Regions from separate parts of the Pseudonocardia sp. Cha107L01 genome, predicted to be linked through region 3. Evidence: riboswitches for the same ligand, from Rfam matches in the RefSeq annotation. Region 3 holds a riboswitch; each other region holds the start of a gene.
The links. A riboswitch is a leader RNA that binds a small molecule or an ion and turns the genes downstream of it on or off. The one in region 3 is predicted to bind S-adenosylmethionine.
Positions count from the first base shown of each region.

Region 1: linked by a shared signal. The riboswitch ahead of ACTXG6_RS31580 (ABC transporter substrate-binding protein) and the one ahead of ACTXG6_RS24460 (LLM class flavin-dependent oxidoreductase) in region 3 are both predicted to bind S-adenosylmethionine.
Region 2: linked by a shared signal. The riboswitch ahead of ACTXG6_RS30450 (putative leader peptide) and the one ahead of ACTXG6_RS24460 (LLM class flavin-dependent oxidoreductase) in region 3 are both predicted to bind S-adenosylmethionine.
Region 4: linked by a shared signal. The riboswitch ahead of thrC (threonine synthase) and the one ahead of ACTXG6_RS24460 (LLM class flavin-dependent oxidoreductase) in region 3 are both predicted to bind S-adenosylmethionine.

Region 1 is NZ_CP199579.1:6,712,711-6,720,393, forward strand. Features, by position in the region: gene ACTXG6_RS31560 (NtaA/DmoA family FMN-dependent monooxygenase) at 1-83, shown strand, start outside; gene ACTXG6_RS31565 (pyridoxal-phosphate dependent enzyme) at 88-1,527, shown strand; gene ACTXG6_RS31570 (DUF6691 family protein) at 1,598-2,116, opposite strand; gene ACTXG6_RS31575 (YeeE/YedE thiosulfate transporter family protein) at 2,113-2,586, opposite strand; SAM riboswitch class IV at 4,204-4,318, shown strand; partial or broken gene ACTXG6_RS31580 (ABC transporter substrate-binding protein) at 4,496-4,801, shown strand; partial or broken gene ACTXG6_RS31585 (cytosine permease) at 4,899-5,006, shown strand; gene ACTXG6_RS31590 (glucose 1-dehydrogenase) at 5,034-6,128, opposite strand; gene ACTXG6_RS31595 (winged helix-turn-helix transcriptional regulator) at 6,181-6,582, opposite strand; gene ACTXG6_RS31600 (nitroreductase family protein) at 6,651-7,319, shown strand; gene ACTXG6_RS31605 (alpha/beta fold hydrolase) at 7,386-7,683, shown strand, end outside.
Region 2 is NZ_CP199579.1:6,474,182-6,481,864, forward strand. Features, by position in the region: gene ACTXG6_RS30435 (family 2A encapsulin nanocompartment shell protein) at 1-77, opposite strand, end outside; gene ACTXG6_RS30440 (LysR family transcriptional regulator) at 249-1,151, shown strand; gene ACTXG6_RS30445 (phosphatase PAP2 family protein) at 1,162-2,094, opposite strand; SAM riboswitch class I at 2,437-2,531, shown strand; gene ACTXG6_RS30450 (putative leader peptide) at 2,536-2,625, shown strand; gene ACTXG6_RS30455 (ATP-binding cassette domain-containing protein) at 2,610-3,218, shown strand; gene ACTXG6_RS30460 (AlkA N-terminal domain-containing protein) at 3,722-5,191, shown strand; gene ACTXG6_RS30465 (methylated-DNA--[protein]-cysteine S-methyltransferase) at 5,301-5,837, shown strand; gene msrA (peptide-methionine (S)-S-oxide reductase MsrA) at 5,989-6,510, shown strand; gene ACTXG6_RS30475 (CHAD domain-containing protein) at 6,539-7,683, opposite strand, start outside.
Region 3 is NZ_CP199579.1:5,221,613-5,229,295, forward strand. Features, by position in the region: gene ACTXG6_RS24445 (enoyl-CoA hydratase/isomerase family protein) at 1-424, shown strand, start outside; gene ACTXG6_RS24450 (peroxiredoxin) at 527-1,111, shown strand; gene ACTXG6_RS24455 (hypothetical protein) at 1,896-2,219, opposite strand; SAM riboswitch class IV at 2,573-2,686, shown strand; gene ACTXG6_RS24460 (LLM class flavin-dependent oxidoreductase) at 2,904-3,992, shown strand; gene ACTXG6_RS24465 (hypothetical protein) at 4,145-4,435, opposite strand; gene ACTXG6_RS24470 (LLM class flavin-dependent oxidoreductase) at 4,741-5,577, opposite strand; gene ACTXG6_RS24475 (hypothetical protein) at 5,660-6,271, shown strand; gene ACTXG6_RS24480 (pyruvate, phosphate dikinase) at 6,342-7,683, shown strand, end outside.
Region 4 is NZ_CP199579.1:8,976,235-8,983,917, forward strand. Features, by position in the region: gene cynS (cyanase) at 174-638, shown strand; gene ACTXG6_RS42305 (WhiB family transcriptional regulator) at 592-945, opposite strand; gene rpsT (30S ribosomal protein S20) at 1,145-1,405, shown strand; gene holA (DNA polymerase III subunit delta) at 1,667-2,671, opposite strand; SAM riboswitch class I at 2,919-3,076, shown strand; gene thrC (threonine synthase) at 3,086-4,348, shown strand; gene ACTXG6_RS42325 (DNA internalization-related competence protein ComEC/Rec2) at 4,494-6,935, opposite strand; gene ACTXG6_RS42330 (helix-hairpin-helix domain-containing protein) at 6,932-7,683, opposite strand, start outside.

The DNA of each region.
Region 1 (7,683 bases), 1.5 Mb from region 3:
AGGGCACCACGCTGCGCGAGCACCTCGGGCTCTCCGACGCCAGGCCACCCCTCGACGCGCCCACCGGCGCAGCCCCGTCATGACCCCATGGGCGGCCCCTCTGAGGACACCATGACCGTGCACAACTCGCTGCTCGACCTCGTCGGCGGCACCCCGCTGGTCCAGCTGCACCGCCTGACCAACGGCATCGCCGCACGCGTTCTGGTCAAGCTCGAGTACCTCAACCCCGGTGGTTCGGTGAAGGACCGCGCTGCCGCGGCGATGGTCGCGGCGGCCGAGCAGGCGGGCGAGCTGCGACCCGGCGGCACGATCGTCGAGGGCACGTCCGGCAACACCGGCATCGGTCTCGCCCAGGCCGCGGCCGTCCTCGGCTACCGGCTGATCGTCGTGGTGCCCAACTCCATCGCCGTGGAGAAGATCGACGCGCTGGAGGCGTACGGGGCGGAGGTGGTGCAGACCCCGGCCATCCTGCCCCGCAACCACCCGGAGCACGTGTCGAAGCTGGCCGAGCGCATCGCATCGGAGACCCCGGGCGGATGGCTGGCCAACCAGTACGACAACGTCTCGAACCCGGCCGCGCACCGCGCCACCACCGGCCCCGAGATCTGGGCGGACACGGGCGGCACCGTGACCCACCTCGTGGCGGGCATCGGCACGGGGGGCACGATCTCGGGCGCGGGCGGCCACCTCAAGGAGATCAGCAACGGACGGGTCACCGTGGTGGGCGCCGATCCGGTGACGTCGGTGTACAACGGCGGCGACGGCAGCCCGTTCTTCGTCGAGGCGGCCGGGCACTACCTGCATCCCGACACACCCGAGGACATCTGGCCGCTGTCGTACCACCCCGAGGTGCTGGACCGCATCGAGACGGTCACCGACCGCGAGTCGTTGACCACCGTGCGCCGACTCGCCCGCGAGGAGGGCATCCTCGTCGGCGGGTCCTCCGGACTGGCCACCGCCGCCGCGTTACGGGTGGCGCGCGGCCTCGGCCCCGAGCACACCGTCGTCGCGATCCTGCCTGACTCGGGCCGGGCCTACCTGTCGAAGTACCACTCGCTGACCTGGCTGCGCCGTTTCGGGTTCCTCGACGACGACCGGACCGGCCTGCTTGCCGACGCCCGGTTCGTCGGCACCGTGCACACCGTCACCACCGGGACTCCGCTGGGCGAGGCCGCCGCGACCGCCGCCGGGCCCGCCCGCCACCAGCCCCTGCTGCCGGTGGTGCTCCCCCGCCGGGACCCGGCGTTCGCCACCGCGGTGTCGGAGATCCTGGGGACGCTCGACCCGCTCGGCCTCCAGGCCGAGCTCGCGCGCCACGGGCCGGCCACCCCCTCAGGCGACGTCGCCGGGCCTCCGCCGCTCGCCCTCGGCACGGGAGAAACGGTCGAGGAGGCGCTGGCCCGGCTCGACGCGGATGGACGGCCCCACGCTGTCGTGCTGCGTGACGGGCGACTCGCCGGGGCCGTGTCCCGCGCCGATCTTGTCCAGGCCGTCGAGGTCCGTGATCACGCGAGAACCCAGTTGTGACAGCCTCATCGCCCGCGGGGTTCTTCGGGTCCAGCCGGAACTGTTGCCCACACCGACACCCGAACGTCCGTCAGGCGTCCCGTGCGGCGGTGTCGGCCAGGTGCTGCCGGGTCGGCAATGCGGTCACCGGGGTGCCCCACTGCTCCACCCGGCCGCGCAGCCAGAGGCCGAGCAGCAGCCCGACCAGTACCACCAGGCCGTAGAGGCCGCCGGTGGCCACCATCGCGACGGTCATCCCGGGGCAGGTGGCACCGAGACCGAACCCGATGCCGAACACCGCGCCGCCGTAGATGTGCCGGCGCTGGATCCGGTTGCGGGGCAGGGTGAGGCGCCCGCCCAGCCAGGTGCCCCGGCCCCGGCGCAGCACCAGCAGGCCGACGAACGTGGTGGCCATCGCCGAGCCGATCATGAGGTACATGTACGGGTCGCGCAGCAGCAGGCCGTTGTGGATCGTGTAGTAGTCGCCGAGCCCGCTCGCGGTGAGCAGGAACCCGAAGGCGACCCCGACCGCGCCGGCCACGATGCCGGTGCGGACCGCGGTTCGCCGGGCGGTGCCTGGCTGGCGGTCGGTGCCGGTCGGGCGGTTCATAGCGCACCGCCGGTCAGCGCGTGCAGGCCGAGGGTGACCACGACGGCCACCGCGAAGAACGTGACCGTGGCGGCCCAGCTGTCCGGGGACCCGGCCGGGCAGCCGGCGAGGCCGTGGCCGGAGGTGCACCCGCCGGCCCAGCGCGACCCGTAGCCCAGCAACACCCCCGCGACCAGCAGCACCGGCACCAACAGCGGCGGGCTGAGCAGCACGGACAGCTGGCCGTAGCGGTGTATCGAGACGGGCGGACCGAGCAGGGCCGCCAGCAGTGCCCCGGCGATCAGCCCGACCAGGAACACCACCCGCCACCGGTCGCCGCGCCAGCGCTCCACCGGCGCGACGGTCGCCGCCAGCCACGCCCCGGACACGCCGAGGCGCAGGTTCGCCAGGCCGTACAGCGCGAGCACGCACAGCCCGACCCCGGGCCCGGCCACCCACCACGGCAGCTGCGCCGGCAACACACCCAGCATCAGAACCTCCCGATATTTGCGCTGGTCACCTTCGATGACCAGGCTCGTGCACCATCACCTCACACCGCATCACACGGGGTGGCCCTGGTCATAGGCCACGCCCGAGGCCTGGCAGGTTGCCGCCGGAAGACTTGCTCGGCGCTTGACTATCAGGAGCGCCGCGATCTGAGTTGTTCGGTCGGTGCGGTGCGGTGATCGAATCGAGGCTGTTGCCCAGGGGACCCGAGTTGCGCGGGGTCGCCGCACGGTCCTCGGGTCGGCTCCGCCGCGGTGCCAGGTTGGCCTGGTCCTGGGTCGGGGCGCCTTGCGTCTGATCAGGCCCGACGGGCTGCGGCTCGTCCAGTAGCGGGTCGTTCGGGTCCGCGGCCGGCGGCATCGGAGCGCTTGGTGTGAGCGCGCCATCCGATGGCTGGCCAGAAGGCACCGGGGAGCTGGGCGGCACGGCCTGCGCCGGCGCGCCCTCGGCGGGAGGGGGAATCGATGCCGCCTGTGAGTCGGAGGGCTGCCACGGCGCGGGCGCGACCTGTGCGGGGTCACTCGGCGTGGCGTTCGCGTCTGGCGGCGCCGGGTAGGACGCCGCGGGGCCGGCTGACGGCGCCGCCGGAGAGTCGTCACTGGTCTGCGTGACTTCGGACGCGGAGGTGACGTTCGAGCGAAGCCCGAGTACGACGCAGAGCGCGATCAGGGCGATGGCGGCCCCAATAGCGGCGACAATCCATCTACCCCGCGTGGTACCTACGACACCCGCGATGCGGTGCTGGATCGTGACCCGGCGACGGGCAGGTTCCTCGGCGCCCAGGGCCGATGGCCCGTCACTCACACCAGCAGTGTTCTTGTCCTCCGAAGACTCAGCGGCAGGTGAGAGGGCTGCAGCGGTCGCGGCGTCTGGCTCCTTGATCGCGACTGCCTCCTCACCTGAACTCGCCGTCGGCGAGTCGGTGCGGTGCCCACTCTCTAAGGCGTCCCTCGGGGACGCGGGCACCAGTCCCCTGGGTAGCTGCGCGAGCGGGTCAGCAACTGCTACCGGCATAACGACGCCGGGCAGCGTCGGAGCGTCGTCCGGCCAATTGTCAACGCCGCCGACCGTGCCACCGTTTAACTGACCGCGCACACGCCGAGCAGCGTCGATGAAATCCCGAGGTGCAACTCCTGGCCGCAACCATGGATCCTCATCGAGCTCGGCGCGATGCCGCGGCGCGCTGCCACTGACCTCTGAAGTCGAAAGTCGCGGTTCCCCAATGGTGTTAGAGCTGCCCATCAAACCCAAGTCCCTCCCGTAGCTATCGCCGACTCGGCGCGAAGGTCTGAAGGGTCCGCCGGCGACGATCAGCGTTGTCGTAAGTTCAACGACAACCCCGGTGTCGAGGTGTGATAGCGGCGCCCGACACAGTCGGAAGGGCGCGTCCACGGTTGGCTGACAGCAGGGCTCTCGGCATCACCTTGGTCCAGGTGAGAGGTGCACTCGGGCACTCCGGTGCAACGGGTCGACCCCACAGGTGGGGCGCCGTAGCGTCACCCACTTCGGCGACCAGGTAGAACTCAACCTGCGCTGGGCATGACAGATCACAGCCGCCGGTCTTGACCCTCCGCCACTGATCGGCTTAGCGTCCCTGCGACGGTCACGAACACCAGTGCTCAGCCCCGGCTTGCTGGTTGGCAACCCCCGCGTGCGCTGGGGTGCTCCGGGTGACGACCGGCGGAGGTTCGTCACGGGCCTCCGCAACCGCACGAACACGCAGGAGCGTCGGACATGGTCGCGCTGCTAGCCGCGACATCGATCAGTTGCGCGGCTGCACCACCACCCGCTGTCGCTGACGTCGCCAAGCGGCGGCCCACTGATGTCCCGAGCTGATGTCCTGAGCGCTCCTGCCGCGCCCGTCCGACGGCGCGTTATCCCGAACGGAACAACATGAGATTTCTCCCCCGCGCGCTGGGACACGCCCTGGTTGCCGCGGCGGCCGCGCTCGCACTCACGGCGTGCGCCAACGCCGGCGGCGGCGCCGCACCGACGACCGGCCCCGTCTACTTCGGGGTGTCCGGGCCGGTCACCGGGCCGAACGCCGAGTACGGCCGGCTCTGGAAGCGGGGCTTCGACCTGGCCCTGACCAAGATCAACGCGGCCGGCGGGATCAACGGCCGCCCGGTCGCGCTGAAGTGGGAGGACTCGCAGTCCGACCCGAAGCAGACCGTGCCGATCGCGCAGAAGTTCATGGACGACCGAGAAATCATCGCCGAGCTCGGCGACTTCTCCTCCCCCGCCTCGATGACTGCGGCGAACCGGGGAGGCTCATCTGGCCACCCTGGCCGTGGGCATGGTCGGCATCGGGCTCGGGCTCAGTTTCGGCTGGACGGTTCTCTCGGTGCTTGCGGGGAACGCGGTAGGCACGTTTTTCATGGCCTTCCACTCCACTCAGGGTCCGCAGCTGGGCCTGCCACAGATGATCCAGTCACGGCCGCAGTTCGGCTATCGGGGGCGCACTGCTCATCTGTTCGCCGGGCGGCGCGAAGTCCAAAACGATCTTCACGTCGTCGGGCCGGTACGGCAGCATATCCCGATATTGTTCCAGGGGAATCCGTCGGGTCAGCATTCTTTCAAGCCATGCGGGGTCTGCAGCCGTCAGCGCGGCCGCAGCTTGTGAGAAGTGTCGCGCATTTGCGTTCATACTTCCGAGAAGCACTCGGTTGCCGAGCACAAATTGGAGAGCGGCCAGGCCAAGATCGAGCTGTGTGGACGTGCCAGCTCGCGGGAACCCGACCAAGCAGGTGACGCCGCCCGGGGCGCCAATTTTGACCACCTCCGCAATCACAGTTGCGGAGCCACTGCAGTCAATCGCAATATCGGGAGAGAGACCAGACTCTGAAAGCCGACCGTGATGGTAGGTCGCTCCAAGTGCCCTTACCAAGCTGGGTTTCAGGCCATCCTCGAAAATATCAAAAACATGCACATCGAAACCACGCTGAACTCCAAGCAGGGCGGCCAGCAGGCCGATTGGACCGGCTCCAGTCACTACGACGTTGGACGGGGCCAGCACACTCCGGCGGCCAATGTGCGTGATGTTCTCCCACGCTTTGGCCACGATGGATGCAGGTTCGAGTAGAACACCTAGTCTACCAAGTTCAGCGGGCAGCCGGACCAAGCTTTCCGGATGAGTGCGCCAGCGCTCACGTGCGAAGCCATGCAGATGTTTGATACCGTGCTCAACGTACTCGTGTCCGCGACACATATCCCACTCCCCTTTTAGGCAGGCTTCGCACGGATTCGATCCGAGGCGACGCACCATGCCTACCACGAGGTCGCCGGTAGCGAATCCGGAGCTAGTGGGAGCCTCGACGACTCGGCCCACACTCTCGTGGCCGAGAACAAGAAAATCCGTTCCCCGAGGGGCTTCGCCGAACTCGCCAGCGATGATCTCAACGTCCGTTCCGCACAGTCCTATCTCCATACACTCGACCAACACGGATCCGTCGCTAACTGACGGCTCCGGGAGGTCCCGAATTTCGAGACTGTCCTTTCGACCAGGTTGAACTGTCAGTGCCTTCATGAGCCACCCTGGACCTTTCCGAAGGTTGCTGTGTACGTTCCGAATCTGCGTCTCACGAGTCGGGAGATGCCCCCGCTCCGGATGCCGCCCCGGACCGAGCTCTTTCTATGTCGTTGATATGGGTCTCCGTCCACTCTCGGAGCGCAGTGATCGGCTCGGCGAGGCTGCGGCCGAGTTCCGTCAGCTCGTAGTCGACCCGGGGTGGGATCGTGGGGTGCACGGTACGGGTGACGAACCCGTCGGCCTCGAGACCACGCAGCGTCTGGGTCAGCATCTTCTGCGAAACTCCCCCGATGCGGCGGCTCAGATCCGTGTACCGCATGGTGCCCTCAAGGAGCGCGTCCACGACCAGGACGGTCCACTTGCCGGCGATGTGGTCGAGGACCTGGCGAGTCGGGCACTTCGCGGAGTAGACGTCGGCCGGTAGCCCGGAGGACTCGACGATGGTCTTCATGGAAGGAGAGTAACGCACTAATTGGTGCCTTCTTCCCAACGAAGAGTCACTCTCTCATAGTTTGTCACATGAGAAACCAGACCCTGTCCGTCGCCGAGGCGATCCGCAATCGGCGTACCGTCCGTCACTATCTGCCTGACGCTGTCCCGCCGTCCCTGCTCGCGGAGCTTCTCGCCCTCGCCACAGAGGCACCCACCAGCTGGAACCTGCAGGACCGCTCAGTCGTTGCGATCACCACTGACGAGGGTCGCGAAGGGTTGGAGTGGGCCACCGGAGGGCAGCCTCAGCCGCGAGAGGCACCGGTCATCCTGGTCTTCGTCGCCGAGCCACAGGCCTGGCGTGATGACCACAAGGACGTCTACGACCGGGCACGCCGCGGCGGAGCCTGGAATGAACAGTTCATCGCGATGTTCGCCGCGGCCTCGCAGGCGTTCCAGCAGGACCTGGAGGAACGCGGTCTGCTGCGCGAGTACGCAGTGAAGGACGCCATGATTGCCGCCACCTACGTGATGCTCGCTGCCACGGAGATGGGACTGGCCACCTCGCCGATGAACGGCTGGGACGAGGCCAAAGTCAAGAAGGTCATCGGCGTCGAGGACCGCGACGACCTCGCCATCGCCTTGTTGGTCTCGGTCGGCTACGCGGCCGAGGAGCGGCGTCATCCCGGTCGCCGTCCCGTGGAACACAACGTCTTTCACCAGCGGTACGGAGTCCCGACGAATGCCGCACCTCGGTAATCGCGTTCCACAGCAACGAGGGTAATCAGGACAGAATCTGGCCGCATTGGACACCATGATTGCGAAATGGACCCCACCAAGAGCCACAAACCTCCGACCGCGAAGTTTCGGCACAGCCAGGTCGCCGTGGACGCCTCGTCGATACACGTGGTCGAAGCCGGCGACCCGGCGGGCCAGCCGGTCGTTTTCCTCCACGGCTGGCCCGAGTCCTGGCGCTCTTGGCAATTCTTCTACAACGGGATCACCGCGGACCCGGCCATGATCACCGCCACCGCTCGCGCCGCCTACGTCGCGGCTTACTCCACCGCAGCCGCGCTTACCGCGGGATTCAACTGGTACCGGAGCTTCCCCCGCGACGCCGAGG
Region 2 (7,683 bases), 1.3 Mb from region 3:
GCGTTCGCCAGGGTCTGCGCGGCGGAATCACTCAACGACATCGACTGCGACGACGACGAATTCACAGAGGTGGTCATACGCCTCTCCTCGGTCCAGGTATGGCGGGCAGGCACGCGTCGATGGCCGGGATCGTCGACGATCTCACCGAAACCGTTCTCGCATTCGCCTGGCGTCACCCTGTCAGCGGTACCGGCCGGGGTCTAATGCCTGTTTTCGAGGCATCCATCGGCGCGGCCTATGATTCATCGATGATCGATCTGAGTCGGCTCCGCGTGCTGGTTGCCGTCGCCAAGGAAGGATCGGTCACCGCGGCCGCTGAGGCGCTGCACTACGCCCAGCCGTCGGTCAGCCACCACCTCGCCAAACTCGAGGCCGAGGTCGGGGTTCCCCTACTGCAGCGGATGGGGCGCGGTATCCGGCTCACCGACGCCGGTCGGCTGCTGGCCGACCGGGCCGAGTCGATCCTCGCGCAGGTCGAGTCGGTGCGCGTCGAGCTGGACGAGCTGGCCGGGCTGCGCACCGGTCGGGTCCGCGTGGCGGCCTTTCCCTCCGCTCTGGCCACCGTGGTGCCGCTCGCCATAGCCCGGGTGACCGCCGATCATCCCGGTATCGAGCTGTCGCTCACCGAGGCCGAACCGCCGGAGGCGCTGAGCGCGCTGCGTAACAACGAGGTGGATGTCGCACTCATCTTCGAACACGGTGACCCGCCGCAGCGCGACCGCCGTGACATCACCATGATCCCGCTGCTCGACGAACCGCTGTACGTCGTCACACCCGCCGGCCGCTCCTGGTCGGGGCCGAGGGCGGAGCTGGCGAGCTACGCCGACGACCGGTGGATCGCCGGCTGCGAGCGTTGCCGGGAGCATCTCGTCGTGGCGTGTGAGCGGGCCGGTTTCACCCCGACCGTGGACTTCGAGACCGAGGACTACGTCGCGGTGCAGGCGCTCGTGGCCGCGGGGCTCGGCGTGAGCCTGCTGCCCGGCCTCACGTTGGTCGCCAACCGACACCCCGGAGTGCGGCTGGACCGGGTCCCCGGGCTGGGTAGGCAGGTGCTGGCCGCCGTGTGCGGCAAACCGCCGCCGTCCCAACCCGCCCAGGTACTGCTCAGCGCGCTGGCCGCCACGATCACCGAACCCGGCTGGCCGGCGTAGGGAGCGTCTGTCAGGGCGAACCGCTGCTCACGGCCGCCGCCACCGCGCCCACCGGGTGCGCCGGGTGCGACGCGGTCCGGCCCGCGCGGCGGGCCGTCGTGGCCGCGGCGACGGCCGAGACCGCGGCGTCGATGAGAATGACGTAGCCGATGCCCGCCACCAGGTCGACGACGTAGTGCTCGCCGGTGTAGACGAGCGTGAGCCCCATCGCCACCGGGTAGGCCAACAGCAGCGGCCGGGCCCACCTCGGTACCCGGCGCAGGAAGAACAGCGCGACCAGCATGGTGTACGCGACGTGCAACGACGGCATCGCCGCGACGTCGTTGGAGATGGCCTGCCCTTGGGTGATCAGGTCGCTCGCGGCGCGCAGTCCCAGGTCGGACCAACCCAGGCTGGAAATCCGCTGGACCGAGCCGATTGCACCCTCGCGGGCCGCGTACCACGGCGGCGCCTCCGGAAATGCCACGTAGGTGGCCAGTGCGGCAAGGGACACCAGCACCACGTTCGCGGTGAAGCGCCGCCACAGCGCCCGGTTCCGGATCCACAGCACGGCCATGACCACGGGAACCGTCAGGAAGAACGAGAAATAGGTCAGCGACGCGGCGATGTCGTACCAGTGCACCACACCGGGACTGTGGAACCGGTGCTGCAGCCAGACCGTCGGGACCGTGCCGAACAACCGCTGATCGGCGGCAGCGGGCCAGGTGACGTGCACGGGCTGGTCGAACTTGTCCGCCGCGCCCCGGGACAGGTCGTAGCAGATCATCACCGCGCAGAACGGCACCCAGTCCAGCAGCGCCCGGCCGAACAGCCGCCACCCACGCCCGATGCAGTAGACACCGAACGCGCCCAACGTCCACAGGACCACGGACATCCGGAACAGCGGCACCCCGTCGACGACCACGGACACCGCTAACGCCACCGCGTAGGCCGCCGCGGCCAACCACCGGATCCGCCGGTAACGCGGCTCGACCGGATCGGTCCGACCTCGGTCAGCGATTGGCCGCAACGACACTGACGCTCCAATTCCGCCGTTCATCACGTCCACCGGCTCAGCGCGGCCAGCGGTCGGTTTCCCGGCAAACTCCGAACACGATCCCAGCGGAAACTGTTCTCTCGGTCCGCTGGTCCAGGGGAGCCTCAGCGTCGAGGACCGGTTGAGTTTACGGGGCCCGGGCGGGCCACCCCGACCGCCAGCCGGCCGCATACGGTGACGTGGGCAACCTCGCCGTTGACACGAACCCGTCGGAGCTGCCTACAGTTGCGCCGCCGGCCGCTGGTCGGCGAACCATCCAGAGCGGCTGAGAGACCTGGCTCGGTGACGCCGCAGCAACCCCCCGTGTGAGCGGGAGCGGGTGCTTCCGCCGGGAGCGATGGAGGTCAGGTGCGCGCGTTCTACGGCGACGGTGGCTGCTGCTACCGGCGGCACGTGGACCTGCTGCGCGTGACCAGCGCGGCCTGTCGGGTCGGTTGACCTACTCCCCCGCCCCACCCCCTCGCGCCATCCTCAACGCCGCGTCGCAGGAAACGGCGGCACAGCTGATCTACCAGAACCCCTACACCTCGCTCGACCCCCGGTTCAGCATCGAAGAGGTCATCACCGAACCATTGCGCGCCTTCGACGTCGGGACGGCCGCGAGCCGACGGCGACGAGCCGCCGAGCTGATCGGGCGGGTGGCACTGCCGACCTCGGTACTGGCGCGCCATCCGGTCGAGCTCTCCGGCGGACAACGCCAACGGGTGGCCATCGCCAGGGCCCTCGCCCTGTCCCCCGACCTCGTGGTCTGCGACGAACCGGTATCCGCGCTCGACGTCTCGGTACAGGCACAGGTGCTCGACCTGCTCAACGAACTGCAGCGCGAAGCCGAGCTCAGCTACCTGTTCATCTCCCACGACCTCGCCGTCGTCCGTCAGATCGCCCACCGCGTCGGTGTTATGCGCCGTGGCCAGCTGGTCGAGCCGCGGGCCACCGAGGAGCTGTTCACCGACCCCCACCACAGCTACACCGCGGAGCTGCTGGACTCGATCGCCGGGCACCGCCACCAGGAACCACAGACGACACGCTGACGGGCCATCAGGAGCGCATCTTCCCCACCTCGGCCAGGATTTCCAGCTCCCATTGCCGTGAGGTCAACTCAGCTACTCCGCTGGTCAGCTCCCGGAGCCGCTCAGCCCGTGGGAAGGCCAGGAGGGCGGCCCCACCTTGGTACGGGCCAACATCAGACCGAGCAGCGCGAGCTTGGCCGGGCGTGGCCGGCTTGGCGGCGTGGCCGGGCGTGGCGGCGGGGCCGGGCGTGGCGGCGTGGCAGCGTGGCGGTGCATGGTGTTACCGAGCTGCACACGAGGCAGGTTTTGGAGCGCTCCACCCTGCCTGTTGTGCAGCTCGGTAACGACAGGCAGGTCGGCTGCGCCGCCCTGCCTGTTGTGCAGCTCGGTAACGACAGGCAGGTCGGCTGCGCCGCGCCGGTCGGCCGCTGCGCGCTGCCGCTGCCGCGCGCGGCGGGCACACCGTTCGGGTGGTGTCGCATTTCCGCCAGCCGAACCGCCGTGCAGCGACGATGCTGGAGCGCATGCACGAAGACGTAGAACACTGTGTCCGGGCTGTCCAGTCCAAGGACGCCCGGTTCGACGGCTGGTTCTTCACCGCCGTGCTGACCACCGGGATCTACTGCCGCCCGAGCTGCCCGGTGGTGCCGCCCAAGCCGGAGAACATGCGCTTCTACCCGAGTGCGGCGGCCGCTCAGCAGGCCGGGTTCCGGGCGTGCAAGCGGTGCCGGCCGGATGCCAGCCCGGGCTCACCGCTGTGGAACGAGCGCGCTGACGTGGTCGCCAGGGCGATGCGGCTGATCGCCGACGGTGTGGTCGACCGGGAGGGTGTCGCCGGGGTGTCCACCCGCCTGGGCTACAGCACGCGACAGCTCCAACGGCAGTTGCTCGCCGAGCTCGGCGCCGGGCCGCTGGCGCTGGCCCGCGCGCAACGGGCGCAGACCGCGCGGGTGCTCCTCGAAACCAGCTCGGTGCCGATGGGCGATGTCGCCTTCGCCGCCGGTTTCGCCAGTGTCCGCTCGTTCAACGAGACCGTGCGGGAGGTCTTCCACCGCACCCCGACCGAGGTGCGTACCCGCGCCGCGCGCGGGCACCCGGCGACCACGCCTGGCACCCTCGTCCTGCGTCTGCCGTTCCGCCAGCCGTTCTGCCCGGACAACCTGTTCGGGCACCTGGTCGCCACCGCGGTGCCCGGCGTCGAGGAGTGGCGCGACGGGGCGTACCGGCGCACCCTGCGGCTGCCGCACGGTCACGGGATCGTGGCGCTGCGGCCGCTGCCGGACTACGTCGACTGCCGGCTCACCCTCACCAACCTGCGGGACCTGTCCACGGCGATCAGCCGGTGCCGCTGGCTGCTGGACCTGGACGCCGACCCGGTGGCTGTCGACGACCTGCTGCGCGCCGACCCGGTGCTCGCGCCGGTGGTGAACAAGGACGTCGGCCGGCGGGTGCCGCGCACGGTCGACCCGGTCGAGTTCGCGGTGCGCGCGGTGCTCGGCCAGCAGGTGTCGACCTCGGCCGCGCGCACCCTGGCCGCCCGGCTGGTCACCGCACACGGCGAGCCGGTTGCCGACCCCGCCGGCGGGCTCACCCATCTGTTCCCCGACCCGGCCACGCTCGCCTCGCTGGACCCCGAGCAGCTGGCCATGCCCAGGTCCCGCCGGGCCACGCTCACCTCACTGATCGCGGCGCTGACCGGTGGGGAACTCGACCTGAGCGTGGGCAGCGACTGGCAGCGGGCGCGCGGCGAGCTGGCCGCGCTGCCCGGCTTCGGGCCGTGGACCATCGAGACGATCGCGATGCGCGCACTGGGCGATCCGGACGCGTTCATCCCCACCGACCTGGGCATTCGACGCGCCGCCGAGAGCCTGGGCCTGCCCACCACCCCCGCCGGGCTGACCGCGCGGTCCGCGGTGTGGAGCCCGTGGCGGGCCTACGCGGTGCAGTATCTCTGGTCGACCGGCGACCACGCCGTCAACCGGCTCCCCGACTGACCACCGCCGACCGCTCGGCGATTCGACCATGATCCAGTGGAGCCGCCGGCCATCAGCGCGCGTCCCAAGCTGTGAGAGCAACTCAATCCCCGCAACTCAAGGAGATGACGTGCACGTCCGGGTACACACAGTCGTGGACAGCCCCATCGGGCCGCTCACCCTGGTCGCCGAGGACGGCGAGCTCGCCGGCCTCTACATGGACAACCAACGGCACCTGCCGCCGGTCGAGACGTTCGGCGAGCCGGACCCTGCGCCGCTGCGGGTGGCGCTCGCCCAGCTCGAGGAGTACTTCGCCGGCCGGCGCACCGAGTTCGACCTGCCGCTCGCGATGGGCGGTACCCCGTTCCAGCGCTCGGTCTGGAACGCCCTGCGGGAGATCCCGTACGGCGAGACGGTGTCCTACCGAGGGCTCGCCGAACAGATCGGGCGGCCCACCGCGATCAGGGCGGTCGGGCTGGCCAACGGGAAGAACCCGATCAGCATCATCGTGCCGTGCCACCGGGTGATCGGCACCGGCGGCAACCTCACGGGTTACGGCGGCGGGCTCGGCCGCAAGCGTCACCTGCTCGACTTCGAGCGCGGCGCGGACCTGCTCAACGGAGCTGACACGGCGGCTCCCCGGCCGATGGCGGTGCTACCCGCGTAGTTGGCGAGGCCGCCCGTTTTTGCCGGCGAGGCCACGACCTCGGGGTCGATACACTGGCGATCGGCAACGGCGAGAGGGACGGTGCGACCTCGGACGGGAACGTCAGGGCGCCCACCGAGCGTTGTTCGAGGGCAAAGCGAAGGAGCAAACAATGACCGGAACCACTGAGAAGGCGATCCTTGCGGGCGGCTGCTTCTGGGGCGTCCAGGACCTCATCCGCAAGCAGCCCGGTGTGCTCTCGACCCGGGTCGGCTACACCGGCGGCGAGGTGCCCAACGCGACCTACCGGAACCACGGAACCCACGCCGAGGCCATCGAGATCCTCTTCGACCCTGAGCAGATCTCCTACCGGGACCTGCTCGAGTTCTTCTTCCAGATCCACGACCCCTCGACGAAGAACCGCCAGGGCAACGACGTGGGGATGAGCTACCGGTCAGCCATCTTCTACACGAGCGACGAGCAGAAGCAGGTCGCCGAGGACACCATCAAGGACGTGGACGCCGCCGGTCTCTGGCCCGGCAAGGTGGTCACCGAGGTCACCGCGGCCGGACCGTTCTGGGAAGCTGAGCCGGAACACCAGGACTACCTGCTCAACTACCCCAACGGCTACACCTGCCACTTCATCCGGCCCAACTGGAAGCTCCCGCGCCGGCAGGAGAAGACCAGCATCTAGTGAGGGGCGGCCTGGCCCCCGCCCGCGATCAGCTCACACTCACCATCGCTGAGACTGGCGAACAGGGCCGTGCCGCTGCCTGGCCGGGCCGAACGCTGCGTACCGCACCCTTCGTCCCGGTCGGGTCCAGGTGCAGCCAGGCGAGGGTCCGGTCCTCGTGCAGGCGGTCCAGCCGGGAGGGCAGCTTGCAGAGAACCCGTTCCATGCGGGCGTGCTCGAGGGCGTAGAGCACGCCGTAGGTGAACGCGTTGTGTCCTTCGTCGTGGGCGGCGGCGGCGAGTTGGCGCAGCACGGGGCGGGCGACGACGGCGTCCTGGTAGTCGCCGAGCAGGTCCTGGAGCTTCTTGGTCTGCTTGCGCAGGCGCCGCGCCGGCGACCCGATGACCGGGGCGGCGACCTCGGTCATGTACCGGACCCGTTTGCCGACCTTGCGTGCCTCGTGCAGTGCGTTGTCGCGGTCCGGGCCGGCGGGCAGGGCGGTGAACTCGTCGAGTTGTTGGTCGAGTTTGCGGAATGCCTTGGCCACGGCCTTGGGCAGTTCGGTCTGCGCCGGCCGCTCGGCCTTGCGGGTGAGCGGCGGGTGCTCGAGCAGTGCGTCGAGTGAGTGCTGCAGGGCCACGTACCGGTCGCTGTCCAGGGCGGCCATGATGGTCTGCTCGCCCTGTTCGACCAAACGTCCCAGGGAGCGTTCGAGGTCGCTGGCCAACGGGCCCATGATCAGGTGCTCCGGCAGGCCGCGGATGACCTGGGTGAACCGTTCGATCATGACCTCGGTGTCGTGTTCCTCGGCCAGCTGCGCGCCGAGCCATTTCAGCTCGTCGGCGACCGGTTGGGTCTGCTCGGCGTCCAGGATCCGGGAGAAGCCGTGCAGGACCGACCGCAGCTGCCGGGTGGCCACCCGCATCCGGGTCACCGCCTCGGGCAGCTCCTGGCGTACCCGGGGCTCCTGGGCGCGGAGCTGGCGGACCTGTGCGCGCAACGCCGCGACCACGACGTCTCCCGCCCGCGCCGGGCCAGCGCCGTATCCCGGGCGGCGCGCACGGTCGTGCCTGGGAGCGAGCAGGTGCTCCAGCTCGGACCGGGTGGCGTCGGACACCGGGTCCGACTTCGCACCCTGCGTGTAAGCCCGAAGCAGCGAGCTCAGCTCATCCGGTTGCTCCCGCGCGGCCTCGA
Region 3 (7,683 bases):
GGGTGCGAGCTGCGACTTCCGGTTCGCCTCCGGCGCGGCGCTGTTCGGGCTGCCGGAGGTCCGAAACCTCGCCGCGCTCCCGGGTTCGGGCGGGATCAGCCGACTCACCCGGCTGGTCGGCCCGCACTGGACGAAGTGGCTCGCGATGGCCGGCCAGCAGGTCTCCGCCGCCGAGGCGCTGTCCATCGGCCTGGTGCACGCGGTCTACCCGGTGGACGGTTTCGCCGCGCGGGTCGAGCAGTTCGCCCGTGACCTCGCCAGCCAGCCCGAGGAGGCGCTCGGCCTGGCGAAGCTGGTCATCGACGCCGCTGCCAACTCCGACCGGACCTCCGCCCGGCACGTGGACCGGATCGCCAACACCGTGCTGGTCAACAGCGCCGAGCACCGCGCCAAGCTGGACGCATTCGCCCAGCGCAAACGGTAGCCCGGCTCAGACCGCCGCGAGGCGCCATCTGGGCGCCGGAATTATTGCGCAGATTTCCGGCGCGGGGCACTAGATCGGGTGCGCTGGAGATACCCTCGGTTGATGATCACAGGCGACAGGGTGCCGGACTTCACCCTGTACGACCACACGGGTCGGGCGCGGACACTGTCCGTGCTTCTCGCGGACGGCCCCGTGGTGCTGTTCTTCTTCCCGATCGCGTCGTCACCGATCTGTACCGTCCAAGCCTGTCATTTCCGTGACCTCAGCAACGAGTTCGCCGCACTGGGGGTCCAGCGGGTGGGCATCAGCACCGACACGGTCGACAAGCAGGCCCACTTCGCGCAGCAGCGCGCATTCGACTACCCGTTGCTCTCCGACGTGGGTGGCGCGGTGTCCGAGCAGTTCGGGGTGCGGCGAGGGGCGCTGATCAAGCTGGGCGGGAAGATGGCCGGGCGCCGGGGGGACCGCCATGGTCGGCATACCCGACGCCGCGGCCTGTTGGCCCGGTTGTTGCCGGTCAAACGGTCGACGTTCGTCATCGATGTCGACCGAACCGTACTCAAGGTCGTCTCGAACGAGCTGCGCGCATCCGTGCACGCCGACCAGGTCCTGTGGTTCCTGCAGAACCGCAACCTGCCGTCGGGTGGTTCGCCACCACCGCGCGAGAAGCACCGCAAGCACACGTAGCTCGGACAGTCATTCGTGTCGATGTCCGCCGCGGAGATCGCCGGCGAGGTGCGGGCGCTCAAGGCGGAGGTCGCGCCCGATTCACGCAGCGATGCCGCTGCTGGACGAAGGGTTCATCCAGCAGCGGCAGTTCGCTGCCTAAGCGTTGGCCCTGCTCAGTGATGTGCGGGAGGTGCTGGGTGCTGTGGTGCGGGAGGTGCCGGGTGCTGGGGGCCGGGGTGTGGTGCGGGAGGTGCTGGGTGCTGGGGGGCGGGGTGTGGGGCGGGAGGTGCTGGGTGCTGGGGGGCGGGAGGTGCCGGGTGCTGGGGGCCGGGGTGTGGGGCGGGAGGTGCCGGGCGCTGGGGGCTGGCGTGTGGTGCGGCCGGAGATGGGCCAGGCAGCGGGTCGGCCCATGCCGGTGAGCTCGTCAGGCCCACTGCGATGACCGCGGCCGCAACCGCTGTCGCCGCATGAATCAGTCGTTGGTTTGACACTAAGTATTGCCTTTCTACGTGGGGAGATCCGGCTCACGCTGTTGTGCGAATCCATGGGGCCGGTGCACGACAGCATTTCGGTTATGCTTAGACCAAGCTCAGGGATAATCCGCGAGCTCGCCTGCAACTATTCTATGGGTTTGAGTTTCGATTTTATGATATGGCGAGTCATCTTGAACTGAGGGCATCCACAGATAGCGTCAAAGTTCACACGCCTCGGGAACCGACGCCCGCGCACCAAGGGCAAGGTGCGTCTGATTGCAATCGGTGCCTGGTCTTGGCTGCCGGTTAGCTTACCTGCCTATCCCGGCTCAGCCGTGGTTGTCAGAGTTCTTCTGGTTCTTGGTGAGAATCCCCAGAACACCATCGAGCACGCTGTTGTTGCACGCCTGGATCGGAACCTGGACAGTCGTGTCCTGAACGTTGACCAGGCCGGCCTGTCCGTGAACGCCGTGCGCCTTGTCCTTTGCGCCATTGTTCTGGTAACAGCTGGCGCTGCTCTCGTGGTCGTTGCTGCCGCCGTGGTGATGGTGATGGCCCGAATCGCCCTCGTAGTCACCAGCGAAAGCCAGCGGGCTCAGCGCGAGCAGACCCGCGGTGGTGGCTGCCGCCACGATTCCAGCCTTCTTCAGCACAGTCGATCTCCTGTTCAACCAGGCGGTGTCTCGACGACCACCTCGAAAACCAGCGACGAGTGGGAGCCCTGCTGGCACTATCGGAGGTAACGGATCGTTCGCGGTAAAGATACGGAGCCACATAACCGCGGACCTCAGCGCGATCTCAGTTCCCCAGGGTCCGAATAGATTGAGTCAGTGGTATGTCGAGCCGACCGGAGCATTCGACACCAGGTCGACGACCGCGATCAGGTAACTGCTCGGCGAACTCAACCAGGCTGGATGCCTACGCGCTGCATTGATGATGCCGGTCCGACTGTGAGCTAGGGAATACGGGGGTTCTCGGGCGAGAGCCCGCTGCTAGTGTTCGAGACGGTCGCGAATGCCAGCGCGGAGCCCCGGCTTGCTGGCTGACAACCCTCGCTGTGCGGTGGGGTGCCCCGGGTGATGACCAGGCTTCGCCGGAGACGGCCGAGCAAGCGCACCGGACTCAAGGGGCCGATCATGGCGATGGCGTTGGCGATTGCGGAGAGCATGGGACGCCTGCCCAGCCGCGTGGCATCGCTGGGCCGGGGCGAGCTGTTGGTGACGCGTCTGCATGTTGATCTGCACCGGGTGTCCACCGCTCTCTGTAGCGGCTGAGTGCCCCGACCACTCGGCACCAGCTGACCTCTGCCCGCGGCTTCTTCAGGGAGAACCACCGTCATGTCCAGCACCGGAACGGACCCCTTTCCCCACCAGCGGCAGCGGAATCCGTTCCGCCTCGGTGTGTTCACCCGGCTCGTCGACGAGGTCCCGCCGCCACGGCGCTACACGCGCGCGCTGGAACTGCTGATGACCGCGGACCGGCTCGGCTTCGACACCGGATGGGTCGCGCAACACCACGCCGGCAACGAGGGCGGCCTACCGTCCCCGCTGGTGTTCCTGGCCGCCGCCGCGCAGTACACCCGCCGGCTCACCCTGGCGACCGGCATCATCACCCTCGCCCTGGAGAATCCCGTCCGGCTCGCCGAGGACGCGGCGGTGCTCGCGGCACTGAGCAACGGGCGACTCGAACTGGGCTTCGGCACCGGTGGCGGCGAGCCCGCGTTCGCGATCTTCGGGGTGCCCTTCGAGGACCGGCAGCAGGAGTACGACCGGGCGTTCGCCGTGGTCCGCGACGCCCTGGCCGGCCAGGAGCTCACCCCGGCCGGGTCCACGCTGTTCCCGCCCGCGCGGCCGCTGCTCGCCACCGTGTGGGAGGCGACGTTCGGGGTGGCGGGCGCCGTGCGGGCCGCCGAACACGGCAGCGGCCTGCTCCTGGCGCGCACCGCGATCCGACCCGGCCAGAATGGCGCGAGCTGGGCCACCGCCGCGCACCGGCCGCTCGGGGAGGCGCAGTCCGAACTCGTCGAGGCCTACCTCGGCAGCTGGTCCCATCCCGACATCACGCCCCGGATCGGTCTGTCCCGCTCGCTGTACGTCGCTCCGACCCGGGTGGAGGCGTTCCGCGAGGCCGAGGCCGGGCTGCGCCGTTCCGCCACCCAACTGGCCGGCCGGGGCGGCCTCGACCCGCATGCGCCGTTGGCGGACCTGGTCACCCGGAGCGACCTGCACCTCGGCTGCCCGGAAGACGTCATCGCCAGCCTGCGCGCGGACCGGGTGCTCCCGCTGGCCACCGACCTGATCCTGCAGGTGCACCCGGCCGACCCAGGGCACCGGGAGACCCTGCGGTCACTCGAGCTGATCCGCAACGAGGTCGCCCCGTCGCTCGGCTGGAGCCCGGCCACCACGCCGCGCGCCGCTCAGCTCTGACCGCCCCCAGGGGGCGACTCGGGCACCGCCCGCCAGAAGCCGGACAGATCACCCGAGCCATCGCGCGCGAACTGTCCGCCGCGCTGGGGCGGCCCTCGAGCTCGGCCAGCCGGAACCCGCGGCTGGCCGAGCAACAAGCTAGAACGGCACCATTAGCGCAGGTTGCTGAGGCCCTCGGCCAGATCTTCCCTGTTCATCACGGGAGTCAGGTCGACCTTCGCCCCCAGCTCGGTGAAGAAGGGTTCGGCCACGACCGGTATGCGGCTGGCATCTTCCAGGTCGAAGACGATGTACGCCGCCCGGTTTCCGGATCGGGTCGCGAAGTAGACAGCCTCGGGGTTGATGCCGCTCAGGACAGACTCGATCACCTTCCCCAGCCGGCCATCCTTGATCGCCAGATTGCCAGGTTCCGTCGGGATCTCAACAGTCATGAGCACGCGCATCGTATTGTCTCCTCGGGCAGATCACGAGGCCGACGCTTGTCCAGCCAGACAGGCAGAGCGCCGGCGAGCTGACGAACCCTCGCGGTCGGTCGACGGCGATGCATCCTCAAAATTGAGGATCCGCCGATACTCATTCGTCGGCTCGGTGTCACGGCCCGCGGTCATGTCCCGAAACAGGTCGCACGGCCCTAGACAACAACTTCCAGCAGCTGAGACCTGGGAGGTGTGGGACACCCTCGGGTTCCTGCAGCAGCTCGGCGTGGTTCCAGCCACCACCTAGAGTCCCGAGCCGGAAGTTCCCGCGCTCACCGTTGCGGGCTGATCGGCACTCGGGTCCGACGCCGCGAAGTGGCCTCGATGGCCTTCGTGGCGGCCTCCCGGCTGCGCGCGCTCAGGTCCGCTCGACGGTTCCGCGTCCACAGGTAGGACTCGTGCCTCGGGCCGGCCGAACCGGTGAACGCGGGCATGACCTCGTCCACGAATGTCCGGTACGACCGTCGGGTGGCCTCGTCGTCCGCCCAGTGGGTCTGCTGGTTGAGGATGCAGCCGAACCCACCGGACTTGTTCCAGTACCGGTGCAGGGCGTTCACCGCGTCCTCCACCGTGCCGATCGCCCCGTGGCCCTCCTCGTTGATCCTCTCGAGGCTGTCGTAGCCGAGCAGCGAAGGGCCGCCCTCGAGCGTGTCGATCATGTACCCGCACCACCGCTCGTACCCGGCCTGTACCTCGCTCAGGGCCTGGTCCCTGGACTCGGCGATGTGGAACGGCGCGACCAGTCGCAGCCCGGACCGGTCCATCACGTGCCCGTGCTCGGCGGCCTGCTCCTCGGCGATCCGCCAGTTCAGGTCCAGCACCTCGTAGCCCGGGCTGCTGCCCGCCGCCACACACAGCAGCCCCAGCACGTGCCGACCGGCGATCCGCCCGGCGGAGGGGGTGATCGCGCTGGCCACGGCGAGGTGGGGGCGCGGCCTGGTGTACGGGCCGATGTGCAGGGTGGCTTCGTCCAGGGTGTACCAGTCGGTGTGCCTGGTGACCGTCTCGCCGCCGAGCCGCCCCAGATGACGTGCTCGACCGCGACCGAGCTGACAACCACACCCGGTGGTCGGGGCTCGACCCCGGTGCTGGTGCCCGGTGCGCGCCAAGACTAATCTATGGGGTGCGCACTAACTCGCTGACCGTGCTACCGGCACCAGACCAACTGGACTCGAGAGCGAGGAGGGGAGCATGACGGAGCTGCTCTTGCTCCAGGCCGTACGGCTCAAGGGCCGGATCAGCGTTGAGGCCGCTTCGGTCTGCGCCTCCATCGGTGTCGACGAGGCGCGGACCGGCCTGGACGCCCTGATCGGCGCCGGCAACGCCAAGGCGGCCGGCACCTCGGTGCGGATCACCCCCGAAGGGCGGGAGCGTCTCGCGGAGCTGCTGGTCCAGGAGCGGGCCGGTGTCGACGAGGCGGCGCTCGAGGCGGCGTACCACGAGTTCGACGACCACAACAGCGCGCTGAAGTCGGTCGTGACCGCGTGGCAGTTGAAGGACGCCGACACCCCGAACGACCACACCGACGCGGCCTACGACCAGGGCGTGATCGATCGGCTGGTGGCGCTGCACGGGAACTTCTCCCCGCTGCTCGAGCGCATCATCGGCCAGGCGCCCCGGTTGGCCCCGTACGCGGGCCGGTTCGACAACGCGGTGCGGCAGCTGCGCGCCGGCGACCACTCGTTCGTCGCCCGGCCGATCGCGGACAGCTACCACACGGTGTGGTTCGAGCTGCACGAGGAGCTCATCGGGCTGCTCGGGCGCACCCGCGCCGACGAGGCCGCCGCCGGTCGCGCGCTGTGACCCACCCACTGACCCACCCGGCGACCCACCCACTGACCCCACACCGACCCCGGACGACGGAGTACCGAGCATGACGTTGCTGTGGATGGGCGAGCACGCTGACCTCGACCGCGAGCTGGTCGGCGGCAAGGCGCACAGTCTCAACAAGATGCACGCCCTCGGCCTCTCGGTGCCGCCGGCATTCGTGCTGACCACCGACGTCTGCCGGGAGTTCAACGCGGCAGGCGGCCAGCTCGGGTCCGAGGTCACCGACGCTGTGCGGGACGCGGTCGCCGAGCTGGAGCGCAGGACCGGCCGCGGCTTCGGCGGTACCGACCGGCCGCTGCTGGTCTCGGTGCGCTCCGGTGCCGCGCGCAGCATGCCGGGGATGATGGACACCGTGCTCAACCTCGGCATCAACGCGGAGGTGGAGAAGGCGCTGCACGCCCTGACCGGGGACCAGACGTACGCGGCGGACACCCACCGGCGGTTCATCGAGCAGTTCGAGCGGGTGGTCGGGGTGGCGCCGCCGAGCGATCCGTGGGAGCAGTTGCTCGCCGCGATCACGGCGGTGTTCCGGTCGTGGAACTCGCCGAGGGCGATCGCCTACCGGGGTCACCACGGCATCTCCGACGACGGCGGCACCGCGGTCACCGTGCAGGCGATGGTCTTCGGCAACCTGGACGACCGGTCCGGGACGGGCGTGCTGTTCACCCGCAACCCGTTGACCGGGGACCAGGCGCCCTACGGCGAGTGGCTGCCGCTCGGCCAGGGTGAGGACGTCGTGTCCGGCCGGCATGACCCGCTGCGCCTGGACGCGCTGGCCGAGCAGCAGCCGGGGGTGCACGCCCAGCTGCTCGCGGCGGCCACCCAGTTGGAGCTGGCCGGCAAGGACGTGCAGGACATCGAGTTCACCGTCGAGTCCGGCCGGCTCTGGATGCTGCAGAGCCGGGCCGCGAAGCGCTCACCGGACGCCGCCGTCCGGCTTGCCGTCGGGCTGCGGGAGGACGGCATCCTGAGCACCGACGAGGCGCTGCTCATGGTCACTCCGGAGCAGGTGGCCGCGGTCTGCCGGCCGAGGGTCGCCCCGGAGGCGCGGGTCGGCGCGACCGTGCTGGCCCGGGGTGAGCCGGCCTGCCCCGGCACTGCGAGCGGTCGGGTCGTGCTGGACGTCGAGGAGGCCGAGGACCTCGCCGATGACGACGTCGCCGTTGTGCTGGCCAGGCCGACCACCGACCCGGACGACGTCGCCGGCATGATCGCGTCGGTGGCGATCCTGACCGAGATCGGCGGGTCGACATCGCACGCCGCGGTGGTGAGCCGCGAGCTGGGCACGCCGTGCGTGGTCGGCTGCGGCCCCGGCACGCTGGGCCCGCTGGCCGGCCGCGAGGTCACCGTCGACGGGGCCACCGGCGAGGTGTTCGACGGGGTGC
Region 4 (7,683 bases), 3.8 Mb from region 3:
GCCCTCCGATGTGTCCGGAGCGAGTATCCGGTGTGCCGGATCCGGGAGTGTGACCGCGCTGGTCGACCGGAGCGGCGGCGCGGTGAGCAACACCATGTTCACTGTGGGCTGCTTGCCGACGGCCGGAGGACAGGCAACGATCAAGCTGGACCGACCATCACCGGGAGCGTGAGATGACCTTTACCCCACTGCCCAGCCTGAGCCGCCGCGACGCCGCGACCGCCGTGCTCGCCGCGAAGAAGCGCCTGGGGCTGTCCTGGGCGACCATCGCCGAATCCGTCGGGCAGTCCACCGAGTGGAGCACCTCGGCGCTGCTGGGCCAGCAGCCGCTCAGCGAGAAGCAGGCCGCCGCCGCCGGCAACGTGCTCGAGCTCGACGAGGCGGTCGTCGAGGCACTGCAGCTGCCGCCGGTGCGCGGTGTCGACGCGGTGGACACCAGCGAACCGATCGTCTACCGGCTGCAGGAAGCCATCCAGGTCTACGGCAGCACGATCAGCGAGCTGATCCGCGAGGAGTTCGGCGACGGCATCATGAGCGCGATCGACTTCGAACTCGACTTCGAGCGGGTGCCCGACCCGAAGGGCGACCGGGTCAAGCTGACCTTGAGTGGAAAGTTCCTGTCGTACCGGGTCTGGTGAGCTCGGGTCCGTGGTCGCTGGCGACCTTGGTCACCAGGCCGAGCCGCCGGTCGGCGTTGCTCGGCCGACCCCGGCCCCGCTTGTAGGCGAGCACGACGCCCTGCTGGATGATCTCGCCGCCCCAGACGCCCCAGGGCTCCTCCCGGTCCAGCGCGCCCGCCAAGCAGGCCGCCTTGATCGGGCAGTGCCCGCACAGCGCCTTGGCGAGGTGCAGGTCGGCCGGGCGCTCGGCGAACCACAGCTCGGGGTCGGCCTTCGAGCAGGGCGGGTGGGACGTCGTGGCCGTCAGGTTTGTTGTTCCCCTCATGACCACGATGGTTGTCGGGCGGCGGCGCCCGGACATCAGGGAAGATACGGAGATTCGCCCCGGGAACCCTGAGACTTCGGGGCGCTGTTACCCTGGTAAGTCGAATGCCCGCGTGATCCTCCCGCCGGGCTGCAGCGGCCCGTCGCCAGTCAGCGGCGCGCGGCGAACAACGACGAACAGGAAGACCAGAGGCAGTCGCGTGGCCAACATCAAGTCGCAGATTAAGCGGGTCAAGACCAACGAGAAGCGCCGCCAGCGCAACAAGTCGGTCAAGTCAGCCCTCCGGACCTCGATCCGCCGCTTCCGCGAAGCCCTCGAAGCCGGGGACAACGACAAGATCGTCGAGCGTCAGCGCTCCGCCAGCCGCGCGCTGGACAAGGCGGCCAGCAAGGGTGTCATCCACCAGAACCAGGCCGCGAACAAGAAGGCCGCGATGGCCCGCAAGGTCAACGCGAGCTGATCGCTCACCGACGTACATCGCCTCAGAACTTTCTTTCGCCCCAGCTGTAATACCCGCTGGGTCGGCGGCGATGAACTGAGTAGAACTCCCGCTGCGGCCATCGGCGGCGCTGTCCACTCCCGTGGGGTAGCGCCGCCGATTTGCTGTGCCCTACCGCCGGCGCGCCCGCCCACTCGCGCCTCGCACAGACCCGCTGTGGCCCGCACAGCCCGTGCACGGGCTGTGCGGGCAGCACCCGGTCTGTGCCAGCCACAACAGCAGCTAGCTGACCTCGCGGGCTTCCACGATCCGCAGCACGGCGCGCTCGAGCGCATAGTTCGGGTCGGGCGCCGCGCCCTTGACGTCGGCGTTGACCACGGCCACCGCCGCCATCGCGAGCGCGATCCCGGCCGGCCGCCAACCGCGGGCCTGCGCCTGCGCCTTGCGGATCTTCCACGGCGGCATGCCCAGTGCCCCGGCCATCTTGAACGGGTCGCCCCGGCCGGCCGCACCGACCTTGGCCACCGTACGGACCGCGTCGGCAAGCGCGTCGGCCACCAGCACCGCCGGCACCCCCAGCACGATCGCCCAGCGCAGTGCCTCGAGTGCACCGGAGCGGTCCCCGGTGATCGCCTTCTCGGCCACCGCGAACCCGGTGACCTCGGCGCGGCCCCGGTGGTACCGGCGCACCGCGTTCTCGTCGACACCGCCGTCGGTGTCCGCGACCAGCTGCGCCGACGCGGCCGCCAGCTCGCGCAGGTCGTTGCCCACCGCGTCGAGCAGCACCCGGATGGCCTCCTGGGTGATACGCCCACCGGCCCGGCGGATCTCGGCGCGGACGAAGTCCACCCGCTCGTCGTACTTCGTCACCCGCGGGCACTCAGTGATCTCGGCACCCGCGCCGCGCAACACGTCGGCCAGCGCCTTGCCACGCGCGCCCCCCGCGTGCAGTACCACCAGGCTCACCCCGTCGGCCGGGTCGGCGACGTAGTCGGTGATCATCGAGGCGACGTCCTTGCTCGCTTCATGGGCCGCGTCCAGCACCACCACCCGCCCCTCGGCGAACAGCGACGGACTGATCAGCTCGGCGAGCTCGGCCCTGGTCAGCGAAGCGGCGGCGACCCTGCGCAGCTCGGCGCTCGGGTCGGCCGCCCGCGCCGAGGCCAGCGCGTTCTCCACCGCCCGCTCGACCAGCAGCTCCTCGTCGCCGACGATCAACCGGAGCGGCGGAGTGGTCACGCTGATCGCGGCGCCGTGGTCGGCCTGGCTCGCGGGCGGGCTGCTCATGCCGCCATCGTCCCAGCCCCGCCGGACACCCCCGGACGTGCCACCCCGAGGGCACCGGAGGGAGCCCTGGCCCGCATCCCCCGGGCGGGCGGCCCGGAGCGCACAGGCAACAGGGCGGCCCGCGCCGGGCGAGTGAGCCGGCTCCCAGATCGCGGAACAGACTGGGCGGAATGGGCAACCTTGACGTAACGTGGCCTTAGCTCACCTCCGATGGCGAGCGGTCCGAGCGCGGGCCACAACTGAATAAGGCTCATCCAGAGGGGCAGAGGGAACGGCCCTGCGAAGCCCCGGCAACCGGCATTGACCGATCTGCGCATAGCCGTTGCGCAGCACGCCCGTCATGGGCGAGGTCGCTCAGTGATCACGGTGCCAATTCCGACCCGCATGTTGCGGGACAGATGAGGAGACCTCGCGATGTCCGTGAGCACCACGCTATCCGCTTCCACCTCGCTCGACCTCGGGCCGGCCCGTGCCCTGTCCTGTCGCGAGTGTGGCCATGAGATCCCGCTCGCCCCGGAGTTCGCCTGTCCGGAGTGTTTCGGCCCGCTCGAGGTCGCCTACGACTTCGTCGGCGTCACCCGGGAGCGCATCGAGGCCGGTCCCAAGTCGATCTGGCGGTACGCCTCGCTGCTGCCGGTGCCGACCGACGTGACCCGCCACCCCAACACCGAGCCCGGGATGACCCGCCTGGTGCGCGCGGAGCGGCTCGGCAAGGAAATCGGCCTCAAGAACCTGTGGCTGAAGGACGACACCGGCAACCCCACCCACTCGTTCAAGGACCGCGTGGTCGCGGTGGCCCTGGCCGCCGCCCGTGAGCTCGGCTTCAGCGTGCTGGCCTGCCCGTCCACCGGCAACCTGGCGAACGCCGTCGCGGCCGCCGCGGCCCGTGCCGGCTGGCGCTCGGTGGTGCTCGTCCCGAAGTCGCTCGAGCAGGCCAAGATCCAGATGACCGCCGTGTACGGCGGCACCCTGATCGCGGTGGACGGCAACTACGACGACGTGAACCGCCTCGCCACCGAGCTGGCCGCCGAAGAAGAGGACTGGGCGTTCGTCAACGTGAACGTCCGCCCGTACTACGCCGAGGGCTCCAAGACGCTGGGTTACGAGGTGGCCGAGCAGCTGGGGTGGCGGCTCCCGGAGCAGATCGTGGTGCCGGTGGCCTCCGGCTCCCAGCTGACCAAGGTCGACAAGGCGTTCCGCGAGCTCGGCACGCTGGGCCTGGTGGAGCCGACGCCGTACAAGGTGTTCGGCGCACAGGCCACCGGCTGCTCGCCGGTCTCGGCGGCATTCGCGGAGGGCCACGACGTGATCCGTCCGGTCCGGCCGGACACCATCGCGCGCTCGCTGGCCATCGGCAACCCGGCGGACGGCCCCTACGTGCTCGACACCGTGCGGCGTACCGGGGGCGCGGTGGCGGACGTGTCGGATGCCGAGGTGGTGGACGCGATCCGGCTGCTCGCCCGGACCGAGGGGATCTTCGCGGAGACCGCCGGCGGGGTCACCCTCGCCTGCACCCGCAAGTTGATCGAGTCCGGTCAGCTGGACCCGGAGGCCGACACCGTGCTGCTGATCACCGGCGACGGGCTGAAGACGCTCGACGCGGTCGCCGGTCACGTGGGCCCGACCGCCACCGTGTCGTCCTCCACCGCCGAGGTCCGGCGCGTGCTGCAGGGCTGAGCCGACCCACCCCTGCCGACCCACCGCTGAGCCGACCCACCGCTGAGCCAACCGACCGCTGAGCCGACCCACCGCTGAGCCAACTGACCGGGGTACCCGACCACTGAGCCCGGCCGCACCGACAGATCACGTCGAGCGGCCGGGCTCAGCCGCGTCCACGCTGGCGGGGCGCCGGCCGGGGATGACCTCGGGCCACCGCCACCGGGCCCTCCCTGGAGGCCACCACGGCCACGTCGCCGGACTCGTCGGTACGCCGCACCAGCGTGCCGGCCCGGCGGAGCGCGTCCAGCACCGTCGAGTTCGGGTGCCCGTAGGTGTTGCCGGCGCCGACACTGACCAGGGCGAGCCGGGGATGCACCGCCGCCAGGAAGCCGGGCGAGGTGTACCGGCTCCCGTGGTGCGGGACCTTGAGCACGTCTGCCCGCAGGTCGACACCGGAGGTCAACAGGCTCGCCTGGGCCAGTAGTTCGACGTCACCGGTGAGCAGCAGGGTGCCGGTCGGCGCGGTCGCCCGCAGCACGAGGGAGGTGTTGTTCACGTCGGTGCCGTCGGTCGGGTCGACCGGGTCCGCCGGGTCGACTGGACCGAGGACCCGCAGGCTCAGCGCCGGCCAGTCCAGCTGTTGGCCCGCGCGCAGCTCCAGCACCGGGATGTTCCGCTCGGCGGCGGCCCGGTGGACCCGTTCGTCGGCCCAGGCCGGCTGATGCGCCGGGCCGAGCGCGACCGCGCCCACCGCCCTGCCGCCCAGCGCCGCGGCCAACCCGCCCAGGTGGTCGGCGTGCAGGTGGGTGATCACCACGAGGGACAGGACGCTGATCCCGAGTCGGCTCAGGCAGCCGTCCACCGCGCCGTCCTCGGTGCCGGTGTCCACCAGCACGCCGCGCCCGGCCTGGCCGGTGGCCAGCACGACCGCGTCACCCTGGCCGACGTCGCAGGCCACCGCCGACCACCCGGTGGCCGGCCAACCCGGCGTCACGAACCGGGTCGGGATCACGATCAGCAGCACCCCGATCACCGCCGCCACCAGCAGCGCGCGCAGCCGTCGGTGGCGCAGCAGGAGCACGCCGACGATCACCGCGACGGTGAGCAGCGCGGCGCCCCGGATTCCGGCCGGCCAGGTCAACGCGGCACCCGGGACGGTGGCACCCCAGTGCGCCACCCAGACCAGCCAGCCGACGGCGGGCTTGGCCAGCCAGGCGCACAGCTGTGCGAGCACCGAACTGGCCGGCGACACGACGGCGGCGAGCACACCGAGCACGGTGACCGGGGCGACCGCCGGCGCGGCCAGCAGGTTCGCCACCACCGCGACGAGGCTGACCTGCCCGGACAGCCCCGCCACGAGAGGCGCGGTGACCAGGTGGGCGGCCGCCGGCACCGCGAGCGCCTCGGCCACCCCCGGCGGCACGCCGAGCTGACGCAACCACGCCGACCATGGGGGAGCCAGCAGCACCAGGGCACCGGTGGCGAGCACGGACAGCGCGAACCCGGGATCGGTGCCCAGCGCGGGGTCGACCAGCAACAGCCCGAGCACGGCCGCCGCCAGCGCCGGGAGCACCGAGCGGCGCCGGCCCACCAACACCGCGAGCAGCGCCACCGCTCCCATCACCGCCGCGCGCAGCACACTGGGCGACGGCCGGGCCAGGATCACGAACCCGACCAGCGCCAACAGCGCGAGCAGCACCCGGGCACGCGGCCCGGCCCGCAACAGCGCGAGCAACCCGAACACCGCGGCACAGACCATCGCCACATTCGCACCGCTGACTGCGGTCAGGTGCAGCAACCCGGTGGTCCGGAACTCCTCGCGCAACGTCCATGGCATCGCGCTGGTGTCACCGATGGCGAGGCTGGGCAGTAGCGCGGCGGACTGCTCCGGCAGCACCGCGGCCGCCGCGCCGCGCAGCCCGTCGCGCAGAGCGTCCGCGCCGCGCTGCCACCACGGTGGCGGTGTGACCTCCGAGGGCGGCCCTCGGACCCGCAGCACCGCCACGGTGAGATCCGCCCTGGTCGCCGGGGCGAGCAGTCCGGAAGCGGTCAGCTCGACCCCGGGCAGCAGCTCCGCCCAGCCGTCCCGGGGCGCGATCAGCAGCAACCGACCGCCGACCGTCCAGTGCTCCCCGTCCGCGCTGGCGTTGACCAGCTCCGCCGGGATGGCGAACTGGCTGGCCCCGCCCTGGCGACCGCCGTAACCGGCGGCCGCCCCGTCGAACACCGGCGCCGGGTCACCGCTGAGCACGACCCGGGCGGTGGCCGCACTCGCTCGCTCGGCGGACGGCCGCAGCGGGTGATGCGCAAGCTGGTAGCCGGTCAGGGTGATCACCAGGCCCGCGGCGGTGACGCAGCCGGCCGCGGCGAGCACCCCGGGGGCCGACCGAGAATCGGGTCGCCGGCGCAGGCGCACCCAGGCCTGCGGGACCGCGAGCGCCGCGAGCGCGGTCACCGCCGCGGCGGCCGCCCAGCCCGCGGTGAGCCCGAGGATGACTGTCAACCAACTCAGCAGAGCGGCTGGCAACAGGCGTAGATCGAGCGCGGGCTGGCCGTCGGTCGGGCCGGACCGGGTCGCGGTCGATCCGGACCGGCTGCCGTTCATATCGTCACCTGGTCCCGGAGCTGGCTGAACCGCCGCTCGCCGATTCCCTCGATCTCACGCAGTTGGTCGATCGAGCTGAACCGGCCGTGCCGCGTCCGCCAGTCGAGAATGCGCTGGGCGGTGACCGGCCCCACCCCGGGCAGCGTGTCCAGTTGCTCGGCGGTGGCCCGGTTCAGGTCGACCTTGCCTCCCGAAGCCGGCGCCCCGGCGGCCGGGCCACCGACGGCGCCGCCAGGTGCGAGGGCGTCCGGCGAACCGGCCGGCGGTGCCACCCCCACCAGGATCTGCTCGCCGTCGGCCACCCGCCTCGCCAGGTTCAGCGAGGTCAGGTCGGTCCCGCGCACCGGTCCGCCGGCCTTGGCCAGCGCATCGGCCACCCTGGCCCCCTCGGGCAGCTGGACCAGCCCCGGCCGCCGGACCTTGCCCGCCACACTGACCACCAGCGGCTGCCCCGCGCCCGGCAGCCGGCCGACCGCCCCGGACACCGCCGAGGTCGGGGCCAGCTCGGCCGCACCGGCCACGGTGAGCGACGGCGGCTGCTCGGCGACCGGCCGGTCCCGCCACACCCCGACGGCCGCGAGCACCGCCGCCACGGCGGCCACCAGAGCCAGCGCGACCGCACCCGGGCGACCCGGATCGAGCCGGAGCCCACGCCAGTTCGGCGGGATCCAGCGCTCGCCCAGCCGGGCCAGCCGATCCGACGCGCCGGCCAGCAGGGGCAGCGGCGCGGTTGTCTCCGCGGGGGAGG